Regions from separate parts of the Streptomyces sp. NPDC004647 genome, predicted to be linked through region 2. Evidence: riboswitches for the same ligand, from Rfam matches in the RefSeq annotation. Region 2 holds a riboswitch; each other region holds the start of a gene.
What was found. A riboswitch is a leader RNA that binds a small molecule or an ion and turns the genes downstream of it on or off. The one in region 2 is predicted to bind thiamine pyrophosphate.

Region 1 (7,593 bases), on a different contig from region 2:
ACGGCTTCAGCTCCAACTTGCGGCTCTCCGACTTCGCGTCCGAACGGAGCATTTTCGCCACCCACAAGGGTGGCGAGCTGCTCACCGCCGAGCACGGCTTCCCGGTCCGGCTGGTCGTACCGCATCTCTACGCCTGGAAGGGCCCCAAGTGGGTCCGCGGTGTCGAGTACATGACGGCCGACCGCCGTGGCTTCTGGGAGGAGCGCGGCTATCACAACCTGGGTGACCCGTGGCGGGAGCAGCGGTACTCCTACCAGGAGGGGCCGGGCGAAGGGCCCGAGCTCTAGGCCCTGTCCCACCAGGCCTGTCCGACGGGCCTGTCCGGCAGGGCTGTCCGACACCGGGCCCTGCGCGGCCGCGCTGTCAGCCGTCGCGCAGCCTCTTCAGCCGCGCCACGTCCGCCGCGTGGCCCTCCTTGCCGCCCGGGGTCTCGATGACCAGCGGCACTCCCTTGGTCGCCGGGTGCGTGAACAGCTCGCCGAACGGTTCCGCCCCGATGTGACCGCTGCCGATGTTCGCGTGCCGGTCCTTGTGGGCGCCCACCACGTCCTTCGAGTCGTTCGCGTGAATGAGCTTCAGACGGCCCTCGCCGACCGTGTCCACGAGTTCGTCGAGCAGTGCCTTCGTCCCGCCCGGTGCCGCCATGTCGTGCCCGGCGGCGAAGGCGTGACACGTGTCCAGGCAGACGCCGAGCCGCGGATGCCGGTCCAGCGCGTCGAAGTACGGGCCCAGGTCCTCGACGAGAGAGCACAGGGAGGCGCCCTGCCCGGCCGTCGGCTCCAGCAGCAGCCACGGGTCGTCGTCGTGAGTGAGCTCCTCCAGCAGCGGCAGCATCCGTTCCCGGACCTGGGCCAGGGCGTCGGCGCGGGGCCGGCCTCCGGTCGCCGAGCCGGTGTGGACCACGACCCCGAGAGCGCCGATGGCGCGGCCACGGCGCAGCGAGTGGCGCAGTGAATCCACCGACCTGTCCACGGTGGCCTCGGTGTGCGAGCCGAAGTTGATCAGGTAGGGCGCGTGGACGTAGGCCGGGACGGATTCGGTGGCGCGGAGCTCCCGGAACGCCTCGTCCTGCAGCGGGTTGCCGGCCGTCGTCGCCCAGCCGCGCGGGTTGGCGACGAAGACCTGCACGGCCTCGGCGCCGATCTCGCGGCCGTAGGACAGCCCGTTGGCGGCCAGGCCGCCCGCGACCGGCACATGGCTGCCGACCGGGTTACGGGGACGAGGGACTCGGTTCTCGCGGGGGGACGGGGGTCGCTGCCCGCCGGGGGATTGCGGCACCGCTCCAGGATCCCACGGACGGCCGTACGGCGGACCGTACGGCCGTCCGGGTCTCAGCGGACCCTGATCGTGATCGAGCTGCCCTTCGGAGCCTCGTCGCCGCCGTCCACCGACTGGTCGAAGACGGTGTCGCCGAAGAAGAACCGGGTGACCCGCACCTCGAACCCCTTGCCCTCCAGCTCCCGCTTCGCGTCGTCGGCGCTCTTGCCCTCGACATCGGGCACCTCGACCATCTGCGGGCCCTTGGAGACGGTCAGCGTGACGATGTCGCCCTTCGCGAGCTGGTCGCCCTCGGCGGATGACTGCCCGGCGACGCTGCCCTTCTCCTCCTCGGAGAAGACCCGCCGGGGGGAGACCTCGACCCTCAGCCCGGCCTCGCGCAGCTCCTGTGTGGCGTCCTGCACGGTCTCGCCGGTCACATCCGACGCCTCGATCGGCTCGCCCTTGCTGACGATGATCGCGACGGCCGAGTCCGGGCTGCGCTTGGTGCCGGCGGGGGGCTGCGTACGGATGACCGAGCCCTGGGCCACCTCGCTGCTGAACTCCTTGCGGACGGTCCCCGGGGCCAGGCCCAGCTCCTTGAGCTGCTCTCTGGCCTTCGGCAGCGGGACGCCCTCCAGCCGAGGGACCTTCACGATCTCCGGGCCCTTCGACACGGTGATCGTCACTGTGCCGGTGTCGCGGATGCGCTTGCCCGGTCCCGGTTCGGTACGGATCACCCGGCCCCGGTCCACGACTTCGCTGAAGTCCTCGTCCACCTTCACATCGAGGCCGCTGCCGCTCAGCTTCTGCTCGGCCTCCTTCTTCGGCAGATCGAGAACGGCGGGCACCTGCGTGAACTGGCCGGAGTTGATGTACCAGACGCCGGCGCCCACGCCGAACACCAGCAGGACGGCCGCGATCACCGCGAGGGCCCCGCGCCGGGGCACACGGCGTGCCGTCCTGGCTGGGGCGGCACGGTCTCCGGGCGGAGGCATTTCCAGCCGGCTCGTCCGGTTCAGCGCGTCGTCATCCGCCGGGGCGGGGCCGCCCGGCCCGGTGCCGTGCGCCACCGGCCGGGGGATCACACTCGTACGGTCCTCGGAGCCGGTCAGGCCGGCGGTGACGGCCTGCGGGGGGACCGCGTCCAGCTGCTCGTCGCTGAGCGTGTTCCGTGCCTCACGCGTACGCGCCAGCAGCGCGACGGCGTCGGCGGGGCGCAGCTCGGGGCTGCGGGCGGCGGCCGCCGCCACCAGCTCGTCGAGTTCGTGGGCCAGCCCGGGAACCGCCCCGGACGGCGGCGCGACGTCCTCGTGGAGGTGCTGGTAGAGGACCTGGGCCGCGGTGCCGCCGTTGTGCGGCTTGGCGCCGGTGAGCATCTCATACAGCACGACACCGCAGGCGTAGACGTCCGCGCGGGTGTCGGCGGTGCCGTGCTCTATCTGCTCCGGCGCGAGATAGGAGACGGTGCCCAGCAGGGAGCCGGAGGAGGCGTTCGTGTTGGTGTCCACGGCCCGCACGAGCCCGAAGTCGGCGACCTTGACGCGGCCGTCGTCCCCGATGAGGACGTTCTCCGGCTTCATGTCGCGGTGCACCAGGCCGGCGCGGTGGGCGGCGCCGAGCGCGGCGAGGACCGGCTCCAGGATGTCGAGGGCGGCGCGGGGCTGCAGAGCGCCGCGCTCGCTCAGTACGTCGCGCAGCGTGCAACCGGCGACGTACTCCATCGCGAGATAGACATACGTCCCGTCCGTGCCCTGGTCGAACACACCGACGACGTTGGGATGGGCGAGCCGGGCGACGGACTTGGCCTCGCGGATGAAGCGGTCGACGAACGCGCCGTCCGAGGCGAGGCCCGGGTGCATCACCTTCAGGGCGAGCACCCGGTCGAGCCGGGTGTCCACGGCCCGGTAGACCGTGGCCATGCCACCTACGGCGATTCGTGCCTCGACCCGGTATCGGCCGTCGAGCACATGCCCGACGAGCGGGTCCTGCAGGGTCGTATCCACGATCCCGCAGTCTACGAGCCGCCGCGGACACGGCCGGACACCCGGGCCGGTTCGGGCCAGGACTGCAGCCGAACAGTGACAGCGACGGACCCGTGCATCCCGGGCCGCCGCCGGATCCCGGGCGGTGAGGGGTGCGGGCGGCTTCAGGCGTGCGAGGCGGCGGCGATGGCCGCCAGCTCCTCCAGTGCGGTGGTCCAGGCCATGCCCGCGTACTCGGCGTGCCGGCCCTTCTCCTCGTCGGAGACGTCGAGACTGCCGATGCCGGTCTCGGCCACGGTGAGGCGGGTGCCCCGGCCCTCGGGGGAGAGGATGAACTCGACGAGAGTGGAGTCACCCGATCGGGGCGGTACGTCCGGGTTCACAGCCATACGGAAGCTGAAGCGGAAGGGCGCTTCGACCATCTCCACCCGGCCGTGGAATTCGCCGTGCTCGTCCCAGCGGAAGCGCAGGGCGCCACCCGGGCGAAGATCGAGCTCCGCGCCGCCGAAGGCGTACCAGGCAGTGATGTGCTCCGCGGCGGTCAGCACGCGCCATACGCGGTCGGCGGGCGCGGGCACGTATACCTCGCGCTCGACGCGATCGGGGACCTCGGGGACCTCTGGAACCACCGGGACCACCTCCGGTTCCACGCTACGGCCTGCCCCGCCCTTCCCAGCGGATCAGCGCGCTGCGTCCCGGCCGGACCGCCGCTACCCGAACGCGGGGCGCTCGGGGTCGAGCGCGGCCAGGCCCTCGGCCGGCGAGGAGGCCTCGGCGAAGTGGCGGCGCGGGATCCGGCCCGCGCGGTGTGCCAGCCGCCCCGCCTCCACGGCGTGCCGCATCGCCGCGGCCATCAGCGCGGGCTCCTGGGCCCGGGTGACCGCTGAGGCGAGCATCACCGCCGCGCAGCCCAGCTCCATCGCCAGTGCCGCGTCCGATGCGGTGCCCGCCCCGGCGTCGAGGATCACCGGCACGCGCGCGTGCTCGGTGATCAGCTGGAAGTTGTGCGGGTTGCGGATGCCGAGGCCGGAGCCGATGGGCGAGCCCAGCGGCATGATCGCGGCGCAGCCGGCGTCCTCCAGCTTGCGGGCCAGCACTGGATCGTCATTGGTGTACGGGAGCACGGTGAAGCCGTCGTCGACCAGGATCTCCGCCGCGTCCAGCAGTTCGACCGGGTCGGGCAGCAGGGTGCGCTCGTCCGCCACGACCTCCAACTTGATCCAGTCGGTGCCCAGCGCCTCGCGCGCGAGGCGGGCGGTGAGCACGGCCTCGCCCGCCGTGAAGCACCCGGCGGTGTTCGGCAGGACACGGATGCCCAGTCTGCCGAGCACGGACAGCACCGAGCCCTGCACGGTCGGATCGAGACGGCGCATCGCCACCGTGGTCAACTCGGTGCCCGAGGCGGTCAGCGCCCGCTCCAGAACGTCCAGGCTGGGGGCGCCGCCGGTGCCCATGATCAGCCGGGAACCGAAGGTCGTATCGCCGATGGTGAGGGTGTCGGCGGCTGCCGAGGGCGCCCCGCGGAGGACGGCGGTGTCGGCCATGGTGTCGGATCAGCCTCCCTGGACTGCGGTGAGGACCTCGACGCGGTCGCCGTCGCCGAGAGCGGTGGTGGGCCACTGGCCCCGGGGCACGACGGTCTCGTTGAGCGCGGCCGCGACTCCCGAGGGCGCCGTGGTGAGGGTCGCGACGATCCGGTCGAGCGTCGTGCCGTCGGGGATCTCGCGCGGCTCGCCGTTGAGGGAGACGGTCATACGCGCTGCTCCTGCCGTACGGGGTCGCCCGGTGCGTGCGCGGTGGCCGTGGAGCGGGTGGGGCGCTCACCGGGGGAGAACCTCAGCGGGGTGAACGGGCGGGCCTCGTCCGGAAGTTCACCCGTGACCAGCAGTTCCGCCATGGCGTCGCCGGTGACCGGGGTGAGCAGCACGCCGTTGCGGTGGTGGCCGGTGGCCAGGTGGAGTCCGGGCAGCGCGGTCGGGCCGAGCAGCGGCGCGTTGTCGGGGGATCCGGGGCGCAGGCCCGCGCGGGTCTCCGTGAGGGGCAGCTCGGTGATGCCGGGGACCAGCTCATGGGCGTCGCGCAGCAGTTCGTACACGCCGCCCGCGGTGACGGTGGTGTCCCAGCCCAGTTCCTCGCTGGTCGCACCGAGCACCAGCTCGCCGTTCTCGCGCGGCACGAGGTAGACATGCCCCCCGCGCACCACGGCCCGTACGGTCCGGGAGAGGAACGGCGCGTAGGGCTCGGGGACGCGCAGCCGCAGGACCTGGCCCTTGACCGGGCGGACCGGTGGCAGGGCCTCCTCCGGAACCCCGTCGAGCTGTCCGCTGCGACTGCCCGCGGCGAGGACGACCTGCCCGGCGGCGAGCCGCGTGCCGTCGTCCAGGACCGCTCCGGCTGCCCGGTCGTTCCCGACGGACAGCCGCCGGGCCCAGGCGCGGTGCAGCACCACTCCGGCGGCTTCACAGGCTGCGAGCAGCGCCGCGGCGAGCCGGCGCGGGTCCGCTTGATGGTCCCCGTCCACCCGCAGCCCCCCGCGGACACCGGGCGCGAGCATGGGTTCCAGACGCCGGCATTCGCGTCCCGTCAGCCACTGCGAGTCGAGACCGGAGCGGAGCTGGAGTGTGTGGAGCTCCCGGAGGTGGGCGCGGTCGTCGGCATCCAGAGCGACGGCGAGGGTGCCGCAGGTCCGGTAGCCGATGTCCTGGCCGCTCGCCTCCTCCAGCTCGGCCGCGAAGGCCGGGTAGCGCTGTGCCGAGGCGAGGTTGAGGCTCAGCAGGCCCTCCTCGCCGTAGTGCAGCTCGGTGACCGCCGCGAGCATTCCGGCGGCAACCTGCGCGGCGCCCCCACCGGGTGACGGGTCGGCGACGGCGGTACGCAGACCGCGCTGCGCGGCCCGCCACGCCGTGACCAGACCGATGATCCCGCCCCCGATGACGAGGACGTCGTACGTGTGCGAGTGCGGTTGCGTGTGCGAGCGCTGGTGTGGCGCGGTGCGGGCAGCGGAAGTCGCGGTGCTGCCAGGAGAAGTGCTGCCGTCGGGCGCGTGCATGGGCGTCCAGCCCCTCCCTTCGCCGGCATGACCCGGATCAGGTTCGTACGGTCGGAGGCCGCTCAGCCTCCCTCTCAGCCCGGTCCGTCCGGGCTCCCGCGAGTGCTCTACGGTGGCCACCCTAACGCCCCGCCTCGATGCCCAGTAAGGGAGCGGCCCCGCATGACCCGATCTCTGGACGGACTCGTCCTCGCTCCCGTCGCCGACCAGGCACCGGGCCAGGTCGGCACCCGGACCCGGTTCGAATACCACGAGGCACGGGGCCGGATCTGGGCCGACTACGCGGGCGGCGACATCGTCCGCGGATTCCTCCTCGGCACCCGCGAGAAGGACCGGCTCGACTTCCGGTACGTCCAGCTGAAGCAGGACGGCAGCACCTCCTCGGGCCACTGCGAGAGCACGGTCGTCGAACTGGACGACGGGCGTATCCGGCTCGAGGAGCGCTGGGAGTGGGAATCGCAGCGGGGCAGCGGCACCAGCGTGGTCGAGGAGACCCGCCCCTGATATCCACATGATGCGGTGTCAGAAATCTCGACGCGCGCGTGTGCTGCAGGTCCGTACCGCCGTCCTACAGTGATCGTGTGAGCAAGGACAGGCAGCAGACAGCGCAGCGGGTCGTGATCGTCGGCGCGGGCATGGCCGGCGTGCAGACCGCCATTGCCCTGCGCGAAGAGGGCTGGACCGGCGTGATCACTCTGCTGGGCGCCGAGCCGCATCAGCCGTACGACCGGCCGCCGCTGTCCAAGGAGGTGCTGCTCGGCAAGGTCGACGGCTCCGCATTCAAGGTCGACTTCCCCGCGCTGAGCATCGAATTGCTGCTCGGACGCCAGGTCACGGCGCTGCGCCCGACCGAACATCTCCTGGAGACCGAGGCCGGGCCTGTGCCGTACGACCGGCTCGTCATCGCGACCGGCGCCGAGCCGATCACCCTGCCCGGCACGGAGGGCGTGCCCGGCGTATACCTGCTGCGCACCCTCGACGACGCCGAGCGGCTGCGCCCGGTCCTCGCCGAGCAGCAGGAGATCGTCGTGGTCGGCGCGGGCTGGATCGGCGCGGAGTTCGCGACGGCGGCGCGGGAGGCGGGCTGCGTGGTCACCGTCGTCGAGGCCGCCGACCGCCCGCTCGCCGGGGCCCTTCCCGCCGAGGTCGCCGAGCACATGAAGGCCTGGTACGCGGACAGCGGCGCCCGGTTGATCACCGGCGCGCGCGTCGCGGCGGTCGAGCCCGGCGCGGTGCAGCTGGCGGACGGGGCCCGGCTGCGCGCGGACGCCGTGCTCGTGGGAATCGGCGCGCGGCCCGCCA
Region 2 (7,593 bases):
CGGTCGTCGCGATCCTCGACACCAACTGTGACCCGGACGAGGTCGACTACAAGATCCCGGGCAACGACGACGCGATCCGCTCCGTCACCCTGCTCACCCGCGTGATCGCCGACGCCGTCGCCGAGGGCCTCATCGCCCGCTCCGGCGCCGCCACCGGCGACACCAAGCCGGGCGAGAAGGCCGGCGAGCCGCTCGCCGAGTGGGAGCGCGACCTGCTCGAGGGCGACAAGAAGGCCGACGAGCCGGCTGCCGCCGAGGCTCCCGCGGCGACCCCGGCCGAGACCGCCGAGGCTTCTGCCGAGACCCCGGCCGAGGCTCCTGCCGAGACCCCCGCCGCGGCCACTGCCGAGACCCCGGCTGAGGCCCCGGCCGAGACCCCGGCGGCGGACGCCGAGCAGGCCTGACCTTCTGCGGCGGTCCGCGGGTCACCCCGCGGACCACCGCAGCGTCACGGCTGATGACGGCGGGGGTAGGTGCCCCCGCCGTCCACCCGTAGATCCAATCGACTTTCCGAGAAGAGATTGACAGACCATGGCGAACTTCACCGCCGCTGACGTCAAGAAGCTCCGCGAGCTCACCGGCGCCGGCATGATGGACTGCAAGAAGGCGCTGGACGAGGCCGAGGGCAGTGTCGACAAGGCCGTCGAGATTCTGCGCGTCAAGGGCCAGAAGGGCGTCGCCAAGCGCGAGGGCCGCAGCGCCGAGAACGGCGCGGTCGTCGCGCGTCTCGCGGACGACAACAAATCCGGCGTGCTGGTCGAGCTCAAGTGCGAGACCGACTTCGTCGCCAAGGGTGACAAGTTCATCGTCGTCGCCGACGAGATCGCCGCCCACGTCGCCAAGACCTCCCCGGCTGACCTGGAGACCCTGCTCGCCTCCGAGATCGAGGCCGGCAAGACCGTCCAGGCGTACGTGGACGAGGCCAACGCGACCCTCGGCGAGAAGATCGTCCTCGACCGCTTCGCGCAGTTCTCCGGCGGCTTCGTCGCCTCCTACCTGCACCGCACCAGCCCGGACCTGCCCCCGCAGGTCGGCGTTCTGGTCGAGCTGGACAAGGAGAACGCCGAGGTCGCCAAGGACGTCGCGCAGCACATCGCCGCGTTCTCGCCGAAGTTCCTCTCCCGTGAGGACATCTCCGCCGAGACCGTCGAGAACGAGCGTCGCGTCGCCGAGGCCACCGCTCGCGAGGAGGGCAAGCCCGAGGGCGCCCTGCCGAAGATCGTCGAGGGGCGGGTGAACGGCTTCTTCAAGGAGAACGTGCTCCTCGACCAGGCGTTCGCCAAGGACAACAAGAAGTCCGTCAAGAAGGTCCTGGACGAGGCCGGCGTCACCCTGAAGCGCTTCGCCCGCTTCCGGGTCGGCGTCTGACCCGAGCAGCTCCGTTCGCGACGGAATACGCCCGACCCGCTAGGGTCGGGTGCAGTCGGCCGCCTATGCGCCGGACGACCGCAGATGTGACGAGGAGGCCATTGCCGCAGAGGGCTCGACAAGATCCCACCGGCAATGGCCTTCTCGTATGTGCACGAGGAGATCTCCATGAATCAGGGCGCCGACAAGGCCGACAACAGCGACCACGGCAGCAAACGCCGCCGCTTCCTGCTGAAGCTGTCCGGTGAGGCATTCGCCGGCGGAGGGGCACTGGGCGTCGACCCCGACGTCGTGCACGCGATGGCGCGGGAGATCGCCGCGGTGGTCCGGGGCGGGGCGGAGATCGCCGTCGTCATCGGCGGCGGTAATTTCTTCCGTGGTGCCGAGCTTCAGCAGCGCGGTATGGACCGGGCACGGTCCGACTACATGGGCATGCTGGGTACGGTGATGAACTGCCTCGCTCTGCAGGACTTCCTGGAGAAGGAGGGCATCGACTCCCGTGTCCAGACGGCCATCACCATGGGACAGGTTGCGGAGCCGTATATCCCGCTGAGGGCCGTACGGCACCTGGAGAAGGGGCGCGTTGTGATCTTCGGCGCGGGTATGGGCATGCCCTACTTCTCCACCGACACCACAGCCGCGCAGCGTGCCCTGGAGATCGATGCCGAGGCGCTGCTCATGGGTAAGAACGGTGTGGACGGGGTCTATGACTCCGACCCGAAGAAGAACCCCGACGCGGTGAAGTTCGACGCTCTGGAGTACGGCGAGGTGCTCACCCGCGGCCTCAAGGTTGCCGATGCCACCGCCATCACTCTGTGCATGGACAACAAGCTTCCGATCCTCGTCTTCGAGCTGACCGCCGAGGGCAACATCGCGCGTGCGGTGAAGGGTGAGAAGATCGGCACGCTCGTCAGCGACCAAGGGACGCGGGCCTGACGCTCCGGCCGGTGCCCCGAGAGGGGAAGGGCAACTCCGGGCCGCACGAACAGCCCGGCACGGGGATGGACAAGGGCCTGCCGGTCGGACACCGTGCAGGAGAAGACGCGCGCAGGGGCGAAGCTGTGCTCACTCAAAAGACCAGGAGCAAGTGGTGATCGAAGAGATCCTCCTCGAGGCCGAGGAGAAAATGGAGAAGGCCGTCGTGGTCGCCAAGGAGGACTTCGCCGCGATCCGCACCGGGCGTGCGCACCCGGCGATGTTCAACAAGATCGTGGCGGAGTACTACGGTGCGCTGACGCCGATCAACCAGCTGGCCTCGTTCTCAGTACCGGAGCCACGCATGGCGGTGGTGTCCCCGTTCGACCAGAGCGCACTGCGCAACATCGAGCAGGCGATCCGCGACTCCGACCTCGGGGTCAACCCGTCGAACGACGGCAGGATCATCCGGGTGACGTTCCCCGAACTCACCGAGGAGCGCCGCCGCGAGTACATCAAGGTCGCGAAGAACAAGGGCGAGGACTCGAAGATCTCGATCCGCAGCGTCCGCCGGAAGGCCAAGGAGAGCATCGACAAGCTGATCAAGGACGGCGACGTCGGCGAGGACGAAGGCCGCCGCGCCGAGAAGGAGCTCGACGACACCACCGCGAAGTACGTCACGCAGGTGGACGAGCTGCTCAAGCACAAGGAAGCCGAGCTGCTCGAGGTCTGATGAACGACTCTTCCTGGGGTGCCCCGCCGGGCACCGGCTTCTGGGGGGCGTCCGACCAGGGTTTCCCCCCGGCGGGTCCCGCGTACGGGGCTGCCGACGCGGCGCAGACTCGGCCCATGCCCATCGTGCCCGGCGCAGGCCGAGACCAGGACGACCGCGACCGGGGGGCCGCTCGGCTGAGCGGCCCCCTGTTCCGCGACGAGCAGCGGCAGCCGGAGGAACACCCAGTGCACAGGCAGCCGCAGCAGCCCGCCGCGTCGTCCTCGCCCTCGTCGGCGCAGAAGAAGCGCGCGGGGCGTGATCTGCGTGCGGCCATAGGGGTGGGCGTGGGCCTCGGCGCGCTGATCGTCGCGTCGCTGCTCATCGTGAAGGCCCTCTTCGTCGCGGTGATCGCCGCCGCGGTGGTCGTCGGACTCTGGGAGCTGACGTCGCGGCTCTCGGAGAAGAAGGGCATCCGGGTCCCCCTGGTGCCTCTCGCCGTCGGCGGCGCGGCCATGATCGTCGCCGGTTATGTGCGCGGAGCCGAGGGCGCGTCGGTGGCGATGGCTCTCACCGCGCTCGCGGTCCTCGTATGGCGCATGACGGAGCCGCCCGAGGACTACCTCAGGGATGTCACCGCCGGTGTCTTCGCTGCCCTCTACGTGCCGTTCCTCGCGACCTTCGTGGCTCTGATGCTGGCCGCAGAGGACGGGGCTTGGCGGGTGCTCACCTTCCTGTTGCTCACCGTCGTCAGCGACACCGGGGCGTACGCGGTGGGGTGGCAGTTCGGCAAGCACAAGCTCGCGCCGCGCATCAGCCCCGGCAAGACCCGGGAGGGGCTGCTCGGCGCGGTGGCCTTTGCCATGGTGGCCGGGGCGCTGTGCATGCAGTTCCTGATCGACGGCGGCTCCTGGTGGCAGGGGCTGATCCTCGGGCTGGCGGTCGCGGCCAGCGCGACCCTCGGCGACCTGGGCGAGTCCATGATCAAGCGGGATCTCGGGATCAAGGACATGGGCAAGCTGCTGCCGGGACATGGCGGGATCATGGACCGGCTGGACTCGCTGCTGCCTACCGCGCCTGTGGTGTGGCTGCTGATGGTGATCTTCGTCGGCTGAGATGTGCGCGCCTCTTTGCGGCTCGCCCCGGACACTGTCCGGGGCGAGCCGCTTTCGCGCTCGGGGACCGGGCTGATCGCCGCCGGCGCGGATGACCGCGTACATCCGGGCCGCCTCCGGGCCGTACGAGGTCGTGCCGACGATGACGGGTACCGAGGCGGCCCGAGGGTGACTGGTCTCCCATCGCTGTGGCCCGAGCCGCCCGGGTCGATCTGCGACACTGGTCGGACCATGCCTGTACCCGGAGAACTCACTTTCGCCGTGCCGCGCGGAGCCAAGAAGCCCCCGCGGCACATCGCCGACCTCACTCCCGCCGAGCGCCGCGAGGCCGTCGCGGCCCTCGGTGAGAAGCCGTTCCGGGCCGGCCAGGTGTCGCGTCACTACTTCGCCCGGTACGCCGACGACCCGGCGGCCTGGACCGACATCCCCGCGGCGGCGCGCGAGAAGCTGGCGGCCGAGCTGCTGCCGGAGCTGATGTCCGTGATGCGGCACATCTCCTGCGACAACGACACCACCCGCAAGACCCTGTGGCGGCTCTTCGACGGCACGCTCGTCGAGTCCGTGCTGATGCGCTACCCGGACCGGGTCACCATGTGCATCTCCTCGCAGGCGGGCTGCGGCATGAACTGTCCGTTCTGCGCCACCGGCCAGGCGGGCCTGGACCGCAATCTCTCCACCGCCGAGATCGTCCACCAGATCGTCGACGGGATGAGGGCGCTGCGCGACGGGGAGATCCCCGGCGGGCCCGCCCGGCTCAGCAACATCGTCTTCATGGGCATGGGCGAGCCGCTGGCCAACTACAACCGGGTCGTCGGCGCGATCCGCCGCCTCACCGACCCCGAGCCGGACGGCCTCGGTATTTCACAGCGTGGGATCACCGTTTCGACGGTCGGTCTGGTGCCGGCGATGCACAGGTTCGCCGACGAGGGCTTCAAGTGCCGGCTCGCGGTCTCGCTGCACGCCCCGGACGACGAACTGCGGGACACCCTCGTGCCCGTCAACACCCGGTGGAAGGTCCGCGAGGTACTGGACGCGGCCTGGGAGTACGCGGAGCGGTCCGGACGCCGGATCTCCATCGAGTACGCCCTGATCAAGGACATCAACGACCAGGCGTGGCGGGCCGATCTGCTGGGGCGGCTCCTCAAGAACCACCGGGTCCATGTCAACCTCATCCCGCTCAACCCGACTCCCGGGTCGAAGTGGACGGCGTCCCGGCCGGAGGACGAGAAGGCGTTCGTCGCCGCGCTGGAGGCGCACGGCGTGCCCGTGACCGTACGGGACACCCGCGGTCAGGAGATCGACGGGGCCTGCGGGCAGCTGGCGGCCACCGAGCGCTGAGCGCTTCGCGCCCCTACCCCGTCCGTTCCCCGTCCCCTCCCCGGGTCGGAGCACCCTCGCGGTTGCTAGTGTGTGTTCGAACAAATGCACATTCCGACAGGGGAGCGCCACAGCGCTGAGAGTGCGGAGCAGTCAGTCCGCAGACCCTCGAACCTGAACCGGGTCATTCCGGCGTAGGGAGTTCGGTCGCCACTCAAGCTGTTGCGCCCCGCCCGGCCATCGCTCATCGCATCATCGAGCGCCGGGCGGGGCCGCGTCTCTTCCTGGTAACCCAGGAGGAACTTTCAGTGAGCACCACCACGATCAGAGCCACCGCCACCGCGCTGGCCGCCGCGCTGGGCATCACGATGCTCACCGCCTGCGGCGACTCGGGAGACTCAGCCGACTCCGGCGGCTCGAAGTCGAAGACGGTCACCCTGGTCAGCCACGACTCCTTCAACGCCTCGAAGGCCGTGCTGCAGCAGTTCACCCGGGAGACCGGCTACACGGTGAAGGTGCTGCGCGGCGGCGACGCCGGGGCGGCCGTCAACCAGGCCGTCCTGACGAAGGGCCACCCGCAGGGCGATGTCTTCTTCGGTGTCGACAACACCCTGCTCTCCCGGGCCCTCGACGCCGGCCTGTTCACCCCGTACGAGGCGAAGGGCCTCGACCAGGTCCGGCCGGAACTCCGGCTCGACAAGGACAAGCACCGGGTCACTCCCGTCGACACCGGTGACATCTGCGTCAACTACGACCGCAAGTACTTCGCCGGCAAGAAGCTGGCTCCGCCGAAGACCTTCGGCGACCTGGTCAAGCCGGAGTACAAGGACCTGCTCGTGACCGAGAACGCCGCCACGTCCTCCCCTGGGCTGGCGTTCCTGCTCGGCACGGCCGCGGAGTACGGCGACGGCTGGCCGGACTACTGGAAGAAGCTGCGGGCCAACGGCGTCGAGGTAGTGGACGGCTGGGAGCAGGCGTACAACGACCACTTCTCCGGCTCCGGCGGCGGCAAGGGGAAGGGCGACAAGCCGCTCGTCGTCTCGTACGCCTCCAGCCCGCCCGCCGAGGTGCTGGGTGTGAAGCCGCAGCCCGAGGAGAGCCCGACCGGGGTGGCGACCGGCACCTGCTTCCGGCAGACCGAGTTCGCCGGGCTGCTGGACGGCGCGGAGAACGCCGAGGGCGGGAAGGCGCTGCTGGACTTCCTGCTGAGCAAGAGGTTCCAGGAGGACGTGCCGCTGCAGATGTTCGTCAACCCGGCGCGCGGGGACGCGAAGTTGCCGGAGGTGTTCACCCGGTACGGCGCGAAGATCGACGACCCGGCGACCCTCGCCCCGGAGAAAATCGCCGAGAACCGCGAGCAGTGGGTCAAGCAGTGGTCCTCGCTCGTCCTGAAGTAACAGCCGCCAAGGAGCCCGGGCGGCGCGGTGCGGGCGGCCCCCGGGGTTCGGGGGCCGGGCTGCGCCTCGCGCTGATGGCCCTGCCCGTCGCGTTCTTCGGGCTCTTCTTCGCCTATCCGGTGGCCGCCATCGTCTCCCGGGGCCTACGCGTCGGCGGGCGCTGGCAGTTCGGCCGGATCGGCGAGGTGCTCTCCGACCCGGACCTTCTGCAGGTGCTGTGGTTCACCGTGTGGCAGGCGGCCGCCTCGACCGCGCTCACCCTGGCGATCGCGCTGCCGGGCGCGTACGTCTTCGCCCGGTTCGACTTCCCCGGCAAGGAGTTGCTGCGGGCGGTCGTCGTGGTGCCCTTCGTGCTTCCGACCGTTGTCGTCGGTTCCGCGTTCCTGGCGCTGCTCGGGCGCGGCGGAATGCTGGACGAGCTCTGGGGCTTCCGGCTGGACACCACGGTGTGGGCGATCCTGCTCGCGCACGTGTTCTTCAACTACGCCGTGGTCGTCCGTACGGTCGGCGGGCTGTGGGCCCAGCTGGACCCGCGCCAGGAGGAGGCCGCGCGGGTTCTGGGCGCGGGCCGGTTCGCCGCGTGGCGCAGGGTCACGTTGCCCGCGCTGGGACCTGCCGTGGCCGCCGCCGGTCTGATGGTCTTCCTCTTCACCTTCACCTCCTTCGGCGCCGTCCAGATTCTCGGCGGGCCGCGCTACGCCACGCTGGAGGTGGAGATCTACCGGCAGACCGCGCAGCTGCTGGAGTTGCCGACCGCCGCGGTACTCAC
Region 3 (7,593 bases), on a different contig from region 2:
GTGTGATCGTGGCAGACACGATCGGTGAGACAAGGGGTGGGGCGGATGAAGGCATTCCGGCTGGAGGATCTCGAGGCGGAGCGGGCCGCCAACGAGGGTGCGTATCTACAGTTCCTTCACGAAAGGAACATGTCGGTCGGTCTCTACGCGCTGGCCGCGGGCACCGCCGACCCCCAGCAGCCGCACCGCCAGGACGAGGTCTACTTCGTCGTGAGCGGCCGCGCGTCGGTCACCGTCGGGACGGAGACGACACAGGTCGCGCGCGGCAGCGTGGTGTACGTACCGGCCGGGACGGTCCACAAGTTCCACCACATCAGCGAGGACCTCCGCGTCCTGGTCGTCTTCTCTCCCCCTGAGAGCTGACCCGGCCGCCCCGGCCCCGTAGGGGAACGGTCAGGGGAGGACAAGGGCCGCGGGCGCTCCGGTCGGCATTCGCCCCGCTTAGCATCGAAGACAGCCGGAAGAGCCGGTCGCCGGTCGGACGGACCGGCGGACATCGAATCGGAAGCAGGGGACGACAGTGGCAGTCAAGGAGATCTTCGCGGGTCTGCCGTGGTGGGTGAAGTGGGTCGCGGTACCGGTCCTCGCGCTCGTCGTGTTCGGCGGTCTGATCATGAGCGTGGTCGGCTTCCTCGCCGGCCTGCTCTTCAAGGTGCTGTTGTTCGCCGCGCTCGTGGCCGGACTGGTCTACGTGGTACGGAAGTTCAGCACGTCCTCCTCGTCCTCCCGGGGCGACTGGTGACCCGCCCAGGACACCCCGGCCCTTAGCCCACGCGGGGGACACCGGGGGCGAACCGCCGTCGGCCGACGGCAGGGCCGTTAAAGTCTCGCCCTTGCGGGGACCAGCCCCGCGGGCGGGCACGAGCAGTCCGTCGGGCACGCCTTGGGGGTGTCATGGCTACGGCGGGTGCGGTGTCCCCTCCCACGCTGATCGGCTCGGTGCAGCGCGCGCTGCGGCTGCTCGAAGCGGTCGGAAACCACAGCGGGGGAGCCCCGGCCAAGCAGCTCGCGCGGGAGGCGGGCCTGCCGCTCCCCACCGCGTACCACCTGCTGCGCACCCTCACCCACGAGGGCTATCTGCGCCGGGAGAAGGGCCTGTTCGTGTACGGCGAGGCCGCGGCGACGCTCGCGGCGAACAGCGGCCGGCAGCGCGCGCGGGCCACGCTCGCCGAATCGGTCCACGCCCTCAGCGGGCATCTCGGCGTACCGGTCTACTTCGCCCTCTATCGCGAGGGGGAGATCGATGTCGTCTCCGTCGCGGACAGCCCGGGGCTGCCGGCGGTGGAGGAGTGGGCGGACTTCCGGCAGACGGCGCACGCGCATGCGATCGGCCAGTGTCTGCTGGCACAGCTGGACGAGGAGGCCCGTCAGGACCACCTCTCCCGGTATCCGGTGCAGGCGATCACCCCGTACACGGTGCGGGACCGGGAGGCCATGCTGAACCGGCTCGCCGCTGTCCAGCCGCGGCAACCGGTCATCGAGCGGCAGGAGTACGCGCTCGGGACCGTGTGCGCGGCCTTTCCCGTCACCGCCGGTGCCGGAGCCGCCACGATGGCCATCTCTCTCCCCGTGCAACAGGCGGTACGGCTGGGGCCGGTGGCGGAGGAGTTGCGCAGAAGGATGGGGGAACTCCTCAACTCCCTTTCTTTCACTATCAGTATCTGAAAAATCACTCCTTGTGATCTTTCGGGGTGTGAAGCACGATGGCGACCATGCGTGACACCATCCAGGCAGAGCTGCTGATGAGCTTCCTTGTGTCCGACGAGCTCTCCTTCCGAATTCCGGTGGAGCTCCGGTACGAGGCGGCGGACCCGTACGCCGTCAGGTTCACCTTTCACCTCCCCGGAGACGCGCCCGTGACCTGGGCGTTCGCAAGAGAGTTGCTCCTCGACGGGCTGAGCACACCGAGCGGCGACGGCGATGTGCACATCCGCCCGATCTCGCAACGGCCGCCCTCCGATGTCTTCATCAGGCTCCAGGTCGGGGCCGAGTGCGCCGCCTTCCGCGCCGGCGCCGCACCGCTGGTGGCGTTCCTCAACCGCACCGACCGGGTCGTCCCCCTGGGCAAGGAGGAGTGGTACGCGGACTCCGACGGAAGTCTGGACGCGGCGCTCGACCGGATCCTCGCCACGGAGCGGAACGCGGGCTGAGCGGCCGCTGTCCGTACGCCTGCTTCCGGGATGCAGCCGCTCGTCCGTAGCCGGCTGCCCGTAGTCCCCGGCTCCCCCTGAGCGTCAGCGCTTGCGGCGGCGGCCGTGGCCCGTCCGTCCCGGCCCCGCCGGCGCCGGGCCCTTCGTCATGTCCGCACCGGGCGCAGGCCTGTCGGCCGAGACGACCAGCGCGGCGAGGCCCGTGGTCACCGGCACCGACGCGACCAGCCCGATGCTTCCCACCAGGGTCCGTACGATCTCCTCCGCGACGATCTCACTGTTCGCGACCGTCCCCACACTGCTCTGCGCGACCGAGAACAGCAGCATCAGCGGCAGCGCCGCGCCCGCGTACGCCAGCACCAGCGTATTGACCACCGAAGCGATGTGGTCCCGGCCGATCCGCAGGCCCGCCCGGTACAGCTGACGTGCCGTCATCGTCGGATCCGCCTGCTTCAGCTCCCACACCGCCGACGTCTGGGTGATCGTCACATCGTCCAGCACACCCAGCGAACCGATGAGCACGCCCGCCAGCAGCAGACCGCTCAACTCGATGTCCGGGAAGAGCCCGTGGATCAGACCGGTCTCGTCCGAGGTGTTGCCGGTCAGCTTCGCCCAGCCGATGAACAGCGAGCCCAACACCCCGATCAGCAGCAGCGATATCAGCGTACCGAGCACGGCGACGGACGTTCGGGCGGTGAGGCCGTGGCACATGTACAGCGCGATCAGCATGATGGCGCTGCTGCCGACCACCGCCACCACCAGCGGATTCGAGCCGTGCAGGATCGCCGGGAGAATGAAGAAGGACAGCACGGCGAAGCTCACGGCGAGCGCGATCAGTGCGAACAGACCGCGCAGCCTGCCGACGGCGACCACGGCGAGAGCGAAGATGCCCGCCAGCAGCGCCATCGGGAAACCGCGGTCGATGTCGCTGACCGAGTACTGCAACTCGCGCGGGGCGTCAGGGGCGTACGAGACGATCACGTCCTCCCCGTCGTCCAGCTGCCGGGGTGCGTCGGGCTGGACGATCTCGGTGAACGTCCGGCCCTTGTCCTTGCCCGAGGTGACCTCGACGGTCGCCTTCTCGCACGCGCCGCCGTCGGACGAGCCCTCACCGGGCGCCGACCGGGACGAGCCGCCGCCGGACGGCGGTTGCTGCTGCTGGACGTTGGCGTCCGCACAGCTGATCTTCTCGACCTTCACGACCCGGCCCGACTCGGTCTGCCGGTCGAACCCGACCCCGCTGGGCTTGTGCTCGGGGACGCCACCCGGCCAGAGCACGACGAGACCGGCGATGACGGCCGCGGCGAACGGGATCAGCACCGCCGCGATGACCTTGCGGAGGTGCTTCGACACGGGCGCGGGGGGCCCGTGGCTGTGGGAGTGCGCATGGGCATCGGGCGTAGGGGTCACCGCCCGATCATCGCAAGAACGACCCGGGGCCGCGGCCTGGCATGGCCGTTTTTCCTGCCGGAGTTGTCGCCCTTCTCCCGTTGTCGGCCTGGTTGTGCATGCGGTCTCACCGTCAGCGTCCGCCCGGCAGAGGCCCCGTCGCCCCGGGCCCTGCCGTGCCGGGAAGGACAGGGCAGGGCAGCCGTACGGGAGGCCCGTGCCGCGACACCTCTTTTCTCCCGCTGGAACGAACCGTTACCGTGGGGGCACTTTGCACACGCGGGAGCTCGGAGCACCGGGCTGAGAGGGCGCTACTGGATGGACCCGGGGAAACCCCCGGACCTCCGAGCTGCGTCGACCGCCGAACCTGTTACCGGGTAATGCCGGCGTAGGGAGTAGGTCTCATGACCGTTCAGGATGCACACACGCCTGCCTCCAACGAGGCGAAGACGATCGGGTGGCACAAGGGCTACCTGACCGGGTCGCGTCCGGACCTGCGGGTCCCGGTGCGGCAGGTGCACCTCACCAACGGGCAGGACGTCACGCTGTACGACACCTCCGGCCCGTACACCGACACCACCATCGACACCGATGTCCGCCGCGGCCTCGCGCCGTTGCGCGAGAACTGGATCATCGGCCGCGGCGACACCGAGGAGTACACCGGACGACCCCTGCGGCCGGAGGACGACGGCATCAAGCACACCTCGCCGCGCGGCGGGCTGAAGAACCTCGACGCGGTCTTCCCGGGCCGCCCGCGGCAGCCCCGGCGCGGCCGGAACGGAGCCGCCGTCACCCAGCTGGCCTATGCCAGGCGTGGCGAGATCACCGCGGAGATGGAGTACGTGGCCCTCCGCGAGAACGTCCCCCCCGAGGTCGTTCGCGAGGAGATCGCGGCGGGCCGCGCGGTGCTGCCGGCGAACGTCAACCACCCGGAGATCGAGCCGATGATCATCGGCAAGCGGTTCCTGGTGAAGGTCAACGCCAACATCGGCAACTCCGCGGTCACTTCCTCCATCGAGGAGGAAGTGGAGAAGATGACCTGGGCGACCCGCTGGGGCGCCGACACGGTCATGGACCTCTCCACCGGCCGCAACATCCACACCACCCGCGAGTGGGTGCTGCGCAACTCCCCTGTCCCCATCGGCACCGTGCCCCTCTACCAGGCGCTGGAGAAGGTCGACGGCAAGGCCGAGGAGCTGACCTGGGAGATCTACCGGGACACGGTCATCGAACAGGCCGAGCAGGGCGTCGACTACATGACGGTGCACGCCGGAGTCCTGCTCCGCTACGTCCCCCTCACGGCCCGCCGCAAGACCGGGATCGTCTCGCGCGGCGGTTCGATCATGGCCGCCTGGTGCCTGGCGCACCACAAGGAGAGCTTCCTCTACGAGAACTTCGAGGAGCTCTGCGACATTCTGGCGACCTACGACGTCACATTCTCCCTCGGCGACGGGCTGCGCCCCGGCTCGATCGCGGACGCCAACGACGAGGCGCAGTTCGCGGAGCTGAGGACGCTCGGCGAGCTCAACACCGTCGCCAAGTCCCGCGGTGTCCAGACGATGATCGAGGGCCCGGGCCACGTCCCGATGCACAAGATCAAGGAGAACATCGACCTCCAGCAGGAGATCTGCGAAGAGGCCCCGTTCTACACGCTGGGTCCGCTCACCACCGACGTCGCGCCCGCGTACGACCACATCACCTCGGGCATCGGCGCCGCGATGATCGCCTGGTGGGGGACGGCGATGCTCTGCTACGTCACGCCCAAGGAGCACCTCGGCCTACCGGACCGCGACGATGTGAAGACGGGCGTCATCACGTACAAGATCGCGGCGCATGCGGCGGATCTCGCCAAGGGTCACCCGGGCGCGCAGGAATGGGACGACGCGCTCTCCGACGCCCGTTTCGAGTTCCGCTGGGAGGACCAGTTCAACCTGGCGCTCGACCCGGACACGGCCCGCTCATTCCACGACCAAACGCTCCCGGCGGAGCCGGCGAAGACCGCTCATTTCTGTTCCATGTGCGGTCCCAAGTTCTGCTCGATGAAGATCTCCCAGGACATCCGCCGCGAACACGGCGGCGACCTTGCGCTCGATCCGGAAGCCGGGATGAAGCAGAAGTCCGAGGAGTTCGCGGCGAGCGGCAACCGTGTCTACTTGCCGCTGGCGGACTGACCACTACGTCATGGACCCGGCTCGCCGTTGTCACACGCGGGCCGGGTTCAACGTGTTCACTCCTTGGTCGGGACAGCGCTTTGCGTCGTCAGAGAAGCCTAGTAGAGGATCGAGGGCAAGTACGCTCCGGCCGGCTCGTTGTACAGGCCGATGGTCATCAGGCTCATGAGCTGTTGCACCTTGAGCTTGTTGTGCAGACACCACTGGAGCAGTGGGCTGTTGCTCGCAGGGACGAGGATTCCGGGGCCGCCGAAGGCGGGGGCCGCCGCGATGAGGGCCCGGATGTCCGCGGTGGTTTCACCCACGGCGTGGGAGAAGAACGCCAGATCCGTGGCGTAACCGGTGATCCGTCCGTCGTGTTCGACCACACGAGCCGTGCCCTGCTCGAGCGCGTCGACGACCTCGCCGCCGCGATCGACGCCGTGGACCCGCCGGCACAGATCGTTGCAGGACACAAGATCGGCGTCCATCGCCTCCCGCACGGCGTAGCCCGCAATCGTGCGCATGATCGGGGGTCCCTGCAGACAGGCGAGGGTTTCGCGGAACTCGAATCCGAGTCCCGCGTACAGCGCGAACGACCTGCTGTGGTAGCTGCTCTGCAGCAGGCGGATGCTCGGTACCCGGCGCTCATGCGGCACGGTCCATGACGTCCCGCATGAGCCGGCGGCCCACGCCCCGGTTCTGTACGGAAGGGTCGATGGTGACGGGACCGACGCCCACCACGGCCGAGCGTTCGTCAAGGAAGTTGCTGCCGACGATCCGCCCGTCGAGCTCGGCGACGACACTGTAGAAGCCCGGATGCCTCAGGGCCATCTCGGTGAGGGCGGCTCCCGCCTCCGGGCTGGGCACGTCGGGCGGAAACCCGTGCTCACGAGCAATGCCGGCGAAGGCCTCGAAACAGATCCTTCCGCATTCCCCGGCATCGGCCGCCGTGCCCGGGCGCAGTACGAGATCCATGATCGCCATCTCCCTCTTCGCACGGCCTGGGCACAGGGCTGCAGCTTGCGCCTCTTCTTCCATCTAAGAGAGCGTCGGCACCCTCTGCAACCGACAGGCCGTGTCCACGCAGGCGCCGGGACGGCGGCCGGACAAGGGGCGTCGGCCACTACTCGATCCAGCCTGATGATCTCTCGATGAAGATCTTCCAGAAAATCTGCCGCGAACACGTCGGCGACCTGGAGCTCGCTCCGGAAGCCGGGAGGAAGCAGAAGTCCAGGGAATGCGCCGCGAGTGGCACTCGTGTCCATCTGCCGTTGACCGACTCAGCCTTGGGGCAGGGCAGGTTCAGGAGCCCTTGGCGTCCAGGGCGTTGACGGCCTCCTTGGCGGCCGCGAGCGCGCCCTCGTGCATGGCCTCCGCGTCCGGGGCCTTCCGGGTCTCGAAATCGCTGCCGTTGTAGGTCAGCGTGACCACCGCGTTCTCCTTGCGTACGACCACCACCGCCGCGCGGGTCTGCTGTCCGTCGTCCTCGGTGAGTTCGGCGCCTTCCGAGGCTTCGTCGCCCAGGCCCGGCAGGGATGAGCTCTGCTTCCGTCCGTCGTACGCCTCACGGGCCGCCGGCGCGGGTGAGACCTCGAACGTCACGTCGAGCCAGCGGTAGTCGAAGCCCTTCAAGGCGTTCCAGGAGCAGCCCGTACGGCGCTTGGGGTCGCTGGCCTGAAGCTCCTTGCCGGCCGACTTGGCGCCCGGCACGAGCTTCTGGACGGTCTCCGCCGAGATGGCCTCGCACGGGGAGGGCGGCCTCTCGTAGGCCGGTCCGGTCGCTGCCTTCACGGACGGACGCCGGGAAGCGGAGGGCGCGGAGTCGGCCTCCGGTTGGGATCCGGTCGTCAGGTTCCAGCCCCCGACGGCGAGCACGGCGACGGGCAGCAGGCGGGCGGCCA

Region 1: another riboswitch for thiamine pyrophosphate. It lies ahead of thiO (glycine oxidase ThiO); the one in region 2 lies ahead of ABZW18_RS25345 (thiamine ABC transporter substrate-binding protein).
Region 3: another riboswitch for thiamine pyrophosphate. It lies ahead of thiC (phosphomethylpyrimidine synthase ThiC); the one in region 2 lies ahead of ABZW18_RS25345 (thiamine ABC transporter substrate-binding protein).

The regions. Positions count from the first base shown of each region.
Region 1 covers NZ_JBEXKU010000003.1:169,759-177,351, forward strand. The annotation lists gene ABZW18_RS02590 (sulfite oxidase-like oxidoreductase) at 1-287, shown strand, start outside; gene ABZW18_RS02595 (deoxyribonuclease IV) at 364-1,278, opposite strand; gene pknB (Stk1 family PASTA domain-containing Ser/Thr kinase) at 1,332-3,263, opposite strand; gene ABZW18_RS02605 (SRPBCC domain-containing protein) at 3,407-3,871, opposite strand; gene ABZW18_RS02610 (thiazole synthase) at 3,953-4,786, opposite strand; gene thiS (sulfur carrier protein ThiS) at 4,796-4,996, opposite strand; gene thiO (glycine oxidase ThiO) at 4,993-6,291, opposite strand; TPP riboswitch at 6,289-6,401, opposite strand; gene ABZW18_RS02625 (hypothetical protein) at 6,454-6,795, shown strand; gene ABZW18_RS02630 (FAD-dependent oxidoreductase) at 6,927-7,593, shown strand, end outside.
Region 2 covers NZ_JBEXKU010000065.1:5,565-13,157, forward strand. The annotation lists gene rpsB (30S ribosomal protein S2) at 1-404, shown strand, start outside; gene tsf (translation elongation factor Ts) at 532-1,368, shown strand; gene pyrH (UMP kinase) at 1,537-2,304, shown strand; gene frr (ribosome recycling factor) at 2,459-3,016, shown strand; gene ABZW18_RS25335 (phosphatidate cytidylyltransferase) at 3,016-4,110, shown strand; gene rlmN (23S rRNA (adenine(2503)-C(2))-methyltransferase RlmN) at 4,342-5,448, shown strand; TPP riboswitch at 5,537-5,646, shown strand; gene ABZW18_RS25345 (thiamine ABC transporter substrate-binding protein) at 5,796-6,824, shown strand; gene ABZW18_RS25350 (iron ABC transporter permease) at 6,899-7,593, shown strand, end outside.
Region 3 covers NZ_JBEXKU010000054.1:19,313-26,905, reverse strand. The annotation lists gene ABZW18_RS23050 (cupin domain-containing protein) at 46-363, shown strand; gene ABZW18_RS23045 (DUF5326 family protein) at 521-742, shown strand; gene ABZW18_RS23040 (IclR family transcriptional regulator C-terminal domain-containing protein) at 895-1,665, shown strand; gene ABZW18_RS23035 (SsgA family sporulation/cell division regulator) at 1,713-2,150, shown strand; gene ABZW18_RS23030 (YibE/F family protein) at 2,235-3,560, opposite strand; TPP riboswitch at 3,809-3,951, shown strand; gene thiC (phosphomethylpyrimidine synthase ThiC) at 3,944-5,710, shown strand; gene ABZW18_RS23020 (hypothetical protein) at 5,809-6,348, opposite strand; gene ABZW18_RS23015 (GNAT family N-acetyltransferase) at 6,338-6,667, opposite strand; gene ABZW18_RS23010 (hypothetical protein) at 6,995-7,593, opposite strand, start outside.